Regions from separate parts of the Nonomuraea sp. NPDC003804 genome, predicted to be linked through region 1. Evidence: predicted binding sites of a transcription regulator. Region 1 holds the regulator's gene; each other region holds the start of a gene.
What was found. Region 1 encodes LexA, which represses DNA repair genes until DNA is damaged. Its sites were predicted from a motif close to TCGAACANNTGTTCGA; they were not measured.

Region 1 (2,197 bases):
CCAGCGGTCCGGCCTGCGGGTCGGCGGCCCAGGTGGGGTAGCCGAGGTCCCCGCGGGCACGCCGCTGGAGTGCCTCGACGATCGGGGGAGCGGTGGCGAAGTCCATGTCGGCGATCCAGCAGGCGATGACATCGGGACCGGCGCTCGCCCATTTCAGGCCGTCCTTGGCGGGCGGGGGGAAGAAATCGTCCACCCGATCAGTGTCACCCAGGCTCGGGAAATGTCCGATGGGCCGGGATTGCCGGAAATTGAACGCATCGGTGTCGCCGGGCGTCGGAGGGTACTGCGCGACCAGCTCGCGCCCGAGTCCGGGTAGCGGGGTTCCTCGAAGAGCCCCGCACTAAACCGTGAAGAGATGGCCAGTCCGTTCCCCGAACTGTGGGCTGGGGTTCGGACGCGCGCCCCTCAATGGGCACGGCTCCGCCCGGCCCGTCGGCATCCGGCCGCCGACGTGCACGAGTGGGCCGCCGGTCGGGTCGCTGCTCCGTGCGTAACGTCGGTCGCGGGTCGGGTGACGTTCCGCCCGAAGGCGTAGCTCGCGGGTAGGAGCTGGCATCTGCGCGTGGTCGTCGGCATGCGGAGGCGGCGTACAGCCAGGCGACAAGCCTTTCCGGGCGTCGGCGTGCGGAAGCGACGGACACGCAGGCGACACGGCAGTCCGGACTGGGCAGGGCTGCGCCGGTCCTTTCGGCCAGGGCTACGCCGGCTCGATCGACCCTCGGGAAAGGTGAGGGCCGATCGAGCGGCGAGATGCGGTCAGAGGCGGCGCAGAACTGCGACGACCTTGCCGAGGACGCTGGCCTCGTCGCCGGGGATCGGGTCGTAGTTGGCGTTGTGCGGCACCAGCCAGACGTGGCCGTCCTTGCGCTTGAACGTCTTCACCGTCGCCTCGCCGTCGATCATGGCTGCCACGATGTCACCGCTCTCGGCCACCGGCTGCTGCCGTACGACCACCCAGTCGCCGTCAGCGATCGCTGCCTCGATCATCGAGTCACCCGCGACCTGGAGGAGGAAGAGGGTGCCCTCGCCGACGAGCTGCTTGGGCAGCGCGAAGACGTCTTCGACACTTTCCTCGGCGAGGATGGGGCCACCGGCGGCGATGCGACCGACCAGGGGAACGTAGGCGGCCGTCGGCCTGCTCACCTGCGACTCGACCTCGCTGGCATCGGGGTCGACCCACAGCACGGGCTCACCCGGCAGCCTCACCTCAAGGGCGCGAGGGCGGTGCGGGTCACGCCTCAGGTAGCCCTTGCGCTGCAACGCGGTCAGCTGGTGAGACACGCTGGACGTGCTGGTCAGCTGCACGGCCTCGCCGATCTCACGCATGGACGGCGGATAGCCGCGCTGCTGGACGGAGTCGCGAATCACCTCAAGGATCTTGCGTTGCCTGGGCGTCAGGCCCAGTGAGTCGCGACGGCGGACCGCAAGGTCGCTGACGCCGTTGCCGTCATTCGGCTCGCTCATGCTCTCCTCCTCGCCCGGCGGCCTGCCTCACCGGCCCACCCTTCCGGTCCGTGGTCTTCATGTCGCACACAGCGACCGTACCGCCGATGGAGATCAACTTCAAACAATTGTTCGAGTCTTCCTCGAAATCGTCGGTGACGTGGTGTACAACATCGTACGGGAGTTCGATCGACACCGTGTTCGATTCACTGATCTTTGTTTGACCTTTTCCTTGGGTCGACGGTGGCGGGAGGTCATCAGTGCGGGCGACCACGACGACAGATTCGACCGGCCAAGACGAGCAACTCACCCTCATCGCCGACATCACCAGGGAGGAGCGCGGACGCCCTGCCGTACCAGGAGACCGGCGCCTCCGACTGGTCCCTCCACCCCGTGGTACGGCAGGCCAGGACAAGCAGATCGGCGGACGGCCCGCGGGGCCGCGCGAGGCTGGGGGTGGACGGTTTGCCGGGTCGCGAGGGGCATCGGGCGGACGGTCCACGGGACCACGCGGGGTAGGAGGCGGGCGGTTGCGGGTCGTCCGCGACCAGGGGGTGGCGGGGCCGGGTGTGCGGGAGGGTGCGCCCGGCCCGGCAGACGACGGCACAGATACGGGGGCGGCAATGAACGGCAGGCGAGAGCGGAAGACGCGCGCAGACGGCCGATCGGGCGGGACGGGGCGCAGTGACGGCCGGTCGGGTGGGACGGGGCGTGGTGACGTGGCGCGTGGCGGGCGCGAGCCGCAGCGGCTCAC
Region 2 (2,197 bases), on a different contig from region 1:
CCCTGGCCGAGCTGGTCGCCCTCGTAGGTGTACCAGGCGCCGGACTTGCGGACGAAGCCGTGCTCCACACCCATGTCGATGAGGCCGCCCTCACGGGAGATGCCCACGCCGTACAGGATGTCGAAGTCGGCGACGCGGAAGGGCGGCGCCATCTTGTTCTTGACGACCTTGACGCGGGTGCGGTTGCCGACCGCCTCCGTGCCGTCCTTGAGCGTCTCGATGCGCCGGATGTCGAGGCGGACCGAGGCGTAGAACTTCAGCGCCTTACCACCGGTCGTGGTCTCGGGCGAGCCGAACATGACACCGATCTTCTCGCGCAGCTGGTTGATGAAGATGGCGGTGGTGCCGGTGCTGTTGAGCGCGCCCGCGACCTTGCGCAGCGCCTGGGACATCAGACGGGCCTGGAGACCGACGTGGCTGTCGCCCATCTCGCCCTCGATCTCGGCCTTGGGCACCAGGGCGGCGACCGAGTCGATGACGATGATGTCGACGGCGCCCGAGCGGATCAGCATGTCGGCGATCTCCAGCGCCTGCTCACCCGTGTCGGGCTGGGAGACGAGCAGCGCGTCGGTGTCGACGCCGAGCTTCTTGGCGTATTCGGGGTCGAGGGCGTGCTCGGCGTCGATGAACGCGGCGATGCCGCCGGCCCGCTGGGCGTTGGCCACCGCGTGCAGCGCCACCGTGGTCTTACCGCTGGACTCGGGACCGTAGACCTCGATGATGCGGCCGCGGGGGAAACCACCGATGCCGAGCGCGACGTCGAGCGCGATCGAACCGGTCGGGACAACCTCGATGGGAGCCCTGGCGTCATCGCCGAGGCGCATGACGGAGCCCTTGCCGAACTGCCGCTCGATCTGTGCGAGGGCAGTCTCAAGGGCCTTCTCGCGGTCGTTGATAGCCATGGGAACTCCCCGGGAGGGTCGTGGTGTGGTCGGTCGAGTGAAAGCTACGCGGTGGGACCGACAATTTTCCGCCGGACGCGCGAGGCACCGTGGCCGGCGCTTCTCATGGTAGCCGAACGGCTGTTCGATCGCGCCTCGAACACGCCGGCCACCCACCGTGCCCGGCCGACATTCCCTGACAATCCGCCGGGCCGGTTGCCATGGCCGCTGACCTGGGGAGATCCTGTTGGAAAGGTCGAGAGGCGGCGACGTGACGAGCACGTACACCGGGCAGCGGCGCACCCACCTGGAGGCGCTCGCGGCGTTGCTCCCCGGCTGCGGGCTCGTGGGGCGCATGATCGGCGGCGACGACCCGGTGCTGTGGGTGTGGCATCCGCGCACGGGCCGTCAGACCATCATCTTCGCGACCCCGTCCGCCGCCGCGTGGGTCTTCCTGTGGTCGCCGGGCGGCCAGGGCCACGCCGACGATCCCGCCGGTACGGCGGAGGCGCTCCACACCTGCCTGACCGACGAGTGACCCGGACCGGGTACGGCAAGCGCGAGCCGGAGAAGCGCCCCCGACCGGTACGGCACAAGCCGAGAACCCGCACCTCTACGGCCCGCGCGACCCAGCCGAGCGACCCCCACCGCTACGGCACGCGCGAGCCGCCCGGCGGACACCGCACGCGCCTGTCACCCGACGAACGAGGCCCGCAGGCCCGCCACGGTGTTCGCAGGCCGTCGGCCGCGGCCCGGTCGAGCGCTCCCGTGAGCGGGCCTCCGGTGAAGACCACGAGCCGCGGCCCCGCCGTACAGCACGAGCAGGTGTGCACCGTTCCTCCCCGGCGGTCAGCGCAGCTTGCCGTCGACGTTCTCCACCTGGCACACCGCGCGCCAGACGTCCTTGGCGCTCTCGCCCTGGGCCAGTGCCTGCTCGACCGTGCGCCCGCCCAGCGGGGCGAGCACGTAGTCCCTGGCCCACGACTCGGCGTAGACGTCGCCGAAGTGGGCCCGCATCCTTCTCCAGAACTCGGTCAGACGCATGCTCCCCAGTATGGAACCCGCCCCGCACTGGGTAGGACAGACCGTATGGCGAAATCCTCCAAAGCGGCTCCCAAGCCGTCAATCGATGCCAGGTCACATCGGGAGCGACGCCGCGCCCTGCTCCTGCAGCAGCGGCTCGCCGTACAGAAGGAGAAGGCCGAGCGCGCCGAGCGGCACGCCGGTCTGAGGGCCGAACCCCGTGAGGGTGCGCCGCGCACCCGCAGGGCGTCACGGAGGTAGCGGCTACAGCACGCGCGAGCCGTACATCTCCC
Region 3 (2,197 bases), on a different contig from region 1:
CTCGGGGCGACCAGCTCCACCCACTCCGGGTCGAGAACCTCCTCCGGCTGTTCGACCGAGTCGACGCCGAGGCCCGTCTCGACCAGGACGAGACCGTGGGCGTCCGTCTCGACCAGCAGGGCGTGGCTGACGGCGGGGGCGGGGGCGAGCCCGTCGCAGGTGGGTTCGACGGTGCGCATGGAGGCAAGGTTCAGATGGTGAACTTTCGTCATGCCCCTAGACTGCGACTTGAAGCGCAGTTCAAGTCAAGGGGTGCGAAGAATGCTGCTCGACATCGGCGAGGTGGCCCAGCGGTCGGGGCTGGCGGCCTCGGCGCTGCGGTTCTACGAGCGCAAGGGGCTCATCAGGGCGACCGGGCGCAACGGGCTTAGGCGCGCGTACGAGCCGGACACGCTCCACCGGCTGGCGTTGATCGCCTGCGCGAGGAGCGCGGGGTTCTCCCTGGGCGAGATCGGCCGGTTGCTGGACGCCAAGCCGTCCGACGAGGCACTGCGCGACCGGATCGCCGAGAAGGCGCGCGAACTGGACGACCGGATCGCGCAGCTCACCCGGATGCGTAACAGCCTGCGCCACGCGGCCTCGTGCACGCACGACCCGCTCGTCGCCTGCCCTGAGTTCAAGCAGATGGTGCGCGGGACCGGATGACGCTCAGCGCCTCATGACACCGGAGACCACTGTGTGCGGGAGGACGAGCGCACGGAGAGCGGGAGCGGGCGTGAACGCGTGGGGTGGAAGGGGGAGGTCCGGCTCGCGGAGGGATCGAGCCGGACGGCCGGCTGGGCGTTCATCCTCCCACCGACGAGAATGACGCGACCAGCCGCGACTGAGACCGGGTGTGCGGCCCTCAGCCCGCCAGCGGGACGCTGACGGGAAGGGCGGGCTGCCCGGCGACGCCGAGGATCTCCTCGACCATGGACACGAACGTCTCGGCCTCGGCCAGGAGCTCGTCGGCGTCGGCGAGGGTCACGCCGCGCACCATGCCCGCCTCCGCGGCCGCGCGCTTGGCGGCGCTGACGGAGAAGTAGGCGGCCCACTCGGCGAGCCTGGGCTCAACCTCGGGCAACAGCTCCCAGGCACTGCGCAGCCGGCGCCTGCGCCCTTCCATCGGACGGGGCCGGGCGGCCAGGATCGCCGCCGCCGCGCGCAGAGCGGCGAGGTGGGCGGCGACGTAGCGGGTGGCGGGGGTACGGGCCGTCACGGCGTCGGCCAAGCAGGTGCGTGACTCGGTGAGGTGCGCCCTGACTGCGGGCGACAGTCGGGGCCCGTGCGTGTCGCTGAGCCTTGTCGTCATGCCAGCCTCCTTTGAGGGGTCGTGGCGGCTCCCGGCGTCTCCGTCGGTGGAGCCAACACTCGCAGACGCCACCGACATTTCCGCCGGGCGACCGGACGAGGAGCTTCCCCTCTCCCCGTCCGGTCAAGGCGCGCCCGCTCGTCTCCGCCGACGACGAGCCTTTCGCCCGTGGAACCCGACCGCGGGCCCCGCATGGGGGTGGCGGGAGCCCGCGACCAGGTTCTTCGACGCGAGCCGCGAGTCTCACGTCACTCCGTCGAACATAATTTCGATGACCTTGAATGTCAACCGATTGGCGAACACAGGTTCGATCATGGGGCCTGACCTGCGGGGCGAGCGCGACACGCGGAGCGATCGGAACACCGGGCGATGCCGCACGAGGACCGCCAAGAGGCCCCTGAGGGACGCGAAGAGATCGCTGGAGGCGCGCCAAGAGGCCGGGAGGGATCGTCGAGAGATCGCCGAAGGTACGCCAAGAGGCCCCGGAGGCGACCGCCAAGAGATCGCTGGAGGCACGCCAAGAGGCCGGGAGGGATCGTCGGGAGATCGCTGGAAGTACGCCAAGAGGCCGCTGGAGGGGCCGCCGAGAGACGCGGGCGATGCCGCCCGAGGACTCCTGCGCCTCGGCACGGCGGCGCCACCACCTGCGGGTCTCCGCGCATCGCCGCGGCGATGGCACCACCTATGGGACTTCCCCACATCGGTGCGGCGATGACGTCGAAGGGCTCCTCGGGTCGCCGGTACGACGGCGCCCACAGGGCGATGACCGGTCGGCGCGACGAACTCGCGAAGGGCGCCCACAGATCGGCGCGATGGCCGAGGGCGCCCTCGGACCGGCGCCATGAGGACCGAAGGCCGCCTACGGATCGACGCGGGTGATGGCGCCGGAGGGGCACAGGGTGAGCG
Region 4 (2,197 bases), on a different contig from region 1:
GATGGGGCCCGACGACGTCGCCGAGGTGATCGCCATCCTCGGCCGCGTCCACGCCGCCAACCGCGCCAGCGGGCCCATCTGCTGGGACGAGGCCGCCTGGCGGCGCTACCTCGACGAGGATGACGACTTCCGCTACCTGGCCGACGACGGGTTCGTCGCCTACCGATGGGACGGGGGCGACATCGCCGTCGACAACCTCGTCGCCGGCTCGGAGGCGACCGCCCGCGCGCTGTGGGCCATGGTCGGCACCTCCTCCTCGATCGCCAAGAAGGTCACCGCCGTGGTCGCGCCGAACGACCCCGTGCTGTGGCTGGTGCGCGAGCGGGCCAAGGAGCAGGTCAAGCAGACGAGGTGGATGTTCCGCGTCGTGGACGTGGCCGAGGCGATCGCCAGGCGCGGCTTCCCGTCGGTGGTCTCGGCGCACGCCGTGATCACGGTCGACGACCCCGAGCGCCCCGCCAACAGCGGCACGTGGCGGCTGGAGATCTCCGGCGGCTCCGGTACGGCCGGCACCGCCACGGGGCGGGGGCCGCGCTTCACCGTCAACGGCCTGTCGGCGCTGTACGCCGGGATCCCGACCTCGACGCTGCGCCCGGCCGGCCTGCTGTCCGGCCCGGAGGAGTTCGACGAGGCGCTGGACGCGGCGTTCGCCGGCACGCCGTACATGATCGACTACTTCTGATCGTCCGGCGCAGGCCCGCGCCCGCCGGGGGCGGCGCCGTGGAGCGAGGCGTGTTCGCCGTGCGCCGCCCGCCCAACCAGGGTAGAGTTCGCTGCCGAACAGATGTTCGGCAGCGAATGGAGGGCGGGCCGTGCGGGTGATGGGCGTCGACCCAGGGCTGACCAGATGCGGCCTCGGGGCCGTCGAGGGCCGCCCGGGCGCGCAGCTCAAGCTCGTCGCCGTCGGCGTGGTGCGCAGCTCCGCCGACGACGAGCTCGGCGCCAGGCTCGTCGGCATCGAGCGCGGCATCGAGCAGTGGCTCGACGACGTGCGGCCCGACGCGGTGGCCGTCGAGCGCGTCTTCGCCCAGCACAACGTCCGCACCGTGATGGGCACCGCGCAGGCGGCGGGCATCGCCGTACTGTGCGCCGCCAGGCGCGGCCTGCCGGTGGCGCTGCACACGCCCTCGGAGGTCAAGGCCGCCATCACCGGCAGCGGCACCGCCGACAAGAAGCAGATCGGCACCATGGTCACCAGGCTGCTGCGGCTGGCGGAGATGCCCAAGCCCGCCGACGCGGCCGACGCCCTCGCCCTGGCCATCTGCCACGTGTGGCGCGGCGGCACCCAGAACAGACTGGCCGAGGCGCTGGCCAAGGCATCGAGAGGACGTGCGCTGTGATCGCGTCGGTTTCCGGGGTCGTGGCGGCCGTCGCGCCCGACTCGGCGGTGATCGAGGTCGGCGGGGTGGGTGTGCTGGTGCACTGCACACCCGGCACGCTGGCCACCCTGCGGGTCGGCGAGCCCGGCCGGCTGGCCACCTCGCTGGTCGTCAGGGAGGAGTCGCTCACCCTGTACGGCTTCGCCACCGACGACGAGCGCACGGTCTTCGAGCTCGTCCAGACGGCCAGTGGCGTGGGCCCGAAGCTGGCCCTGGCCATGCTGGCCGTCCACACGCCCAACTCGCTGCGCGTCGCGGTCGCCTCGGCCGACCTCAAGGCGCTGACCCGGATCCCCGGCATCGGCCAGAAGGGCGCCCAGCGCATCGTGCTGGAGTTGAAGGACAAGCTCGGCACGCCCGAGGAGGCGGTCAACGCCGCGCTCAACGGCGACGCCGCCCTGCCGTTGTGGCGCGAGCAGGTCCACTCGGGTCTGGTCGGCCTCGGCTACTCCACCAGGGACGCCGACGAGGCGATCGCGCTGGTGGGTCCGCAGGCCGACGCCGAGGTGGCCGCGGGCCGGCAGCCGCAGGTGGCGGTGCTGCTCAAGGCGGCGCTCAGGGCGCTGAGCGTCCGATGAGGCAGGCGGTGGCGGGAAGCGGGCGCCCCGGCGGCGGGGAGAGGGCATGAGCATCGAACGTGACCTGGTCTCGCCCGACGCCGAGGGCGACGAGCTGCAGATCGAGGCGGCGCTGCGGCCCAAGCGCCTGGCCGACTTCATCGGCCAGGCGCGCGTGCGCGAGCAGCTCTCGCTGGTGCTGGAGAGCGCGCTCAAACGGAACCGGCCGCCCGACCACGTGCTGATGAGCGGCTCGCCGGG

Region 2: a site for LexA is predicted at 1,015-1,030, ahead of recA (recombinase RecA). Genes of this name have one in related genera too.
Region 3: a site for LexA is predicted at 1,548-1,563, ahead of ABZX22_RS18255 (SAV_6107 family HEPN domain-containing protein). Genes of this name have one in related genera too.
Region 4: a site for LexA is predicted at 777-792, ahead of ruvC (crossover junction endodeoxyribonuclease RuvC). Genes of this name have one in related genera too.

What each region holds. Positions count from the first base shown of each region.
Region 1 covers NZ_JBEXMT010000028.1:138,309-140,505, forward strand. The annotation lists gene ABZX22_RS32900 (aminotransferase class I/II-fold pyridoxal phosphate-dependent enzyme) at 1-193, opposite strand, end outside; gene lexA (transcriptional repressor LexA) at 757-1,464, opposite strand.
Region 2 covers NZ_JBEXMT010000004.1:156,157-158,353, forward strand. The annotation lists gene recA (recombinase RecA) at 1-902, opposite strand, end outside; gene ABZX22_RS06930 (hypothetical protein) at 1,129-1,419, shown strand; gene ABZX22_RS06935 (DUF3046 domain-containing protein) at 1,731-1,925, opposite strand; gene ABZX22_RS06940 (VOC family protein) at 2,169-2,197, opposite strand, start outside.
Region 3 covers NZ_JBEXMT010000012.1:48,576-50,772, reverse strand. The annotation lists gene ABZX22_RS18265 (MBL fold metallo-hydrolase) at 1-179, opposite strand, end outside; gene ABZX22_RS18260 (MerR family transcriptional regulator) at 262-645, shown strand; gene ABZX22_RS18255 (SAV_6107 family HEPN domain-containing protein) at 845-1,291, opposite strand; gene ABZX22_RS18250 (ferredoxin) at 2,151-2,197, opposite strand, start outside.
Region 4 covers NZ_JBEXMT010000016.1:57,068-59,264, reverse strand. The annotation lists gene ABZX22_RS22410 (GNAT family N-acetyltransferase) at 1-682, shown strand, start outside; gene ruvC (crossover junction endodeoxyribonuclease RuvC) at 813-1,340, shown strand; gene ruvA (Holliday junction branch migration protein RuvA) at 1,337-1,957, shown strand; gene ruvB (Holliday junction branch migration DNA helicase RuvB) at 2,004-2,197, shown strand, end outside.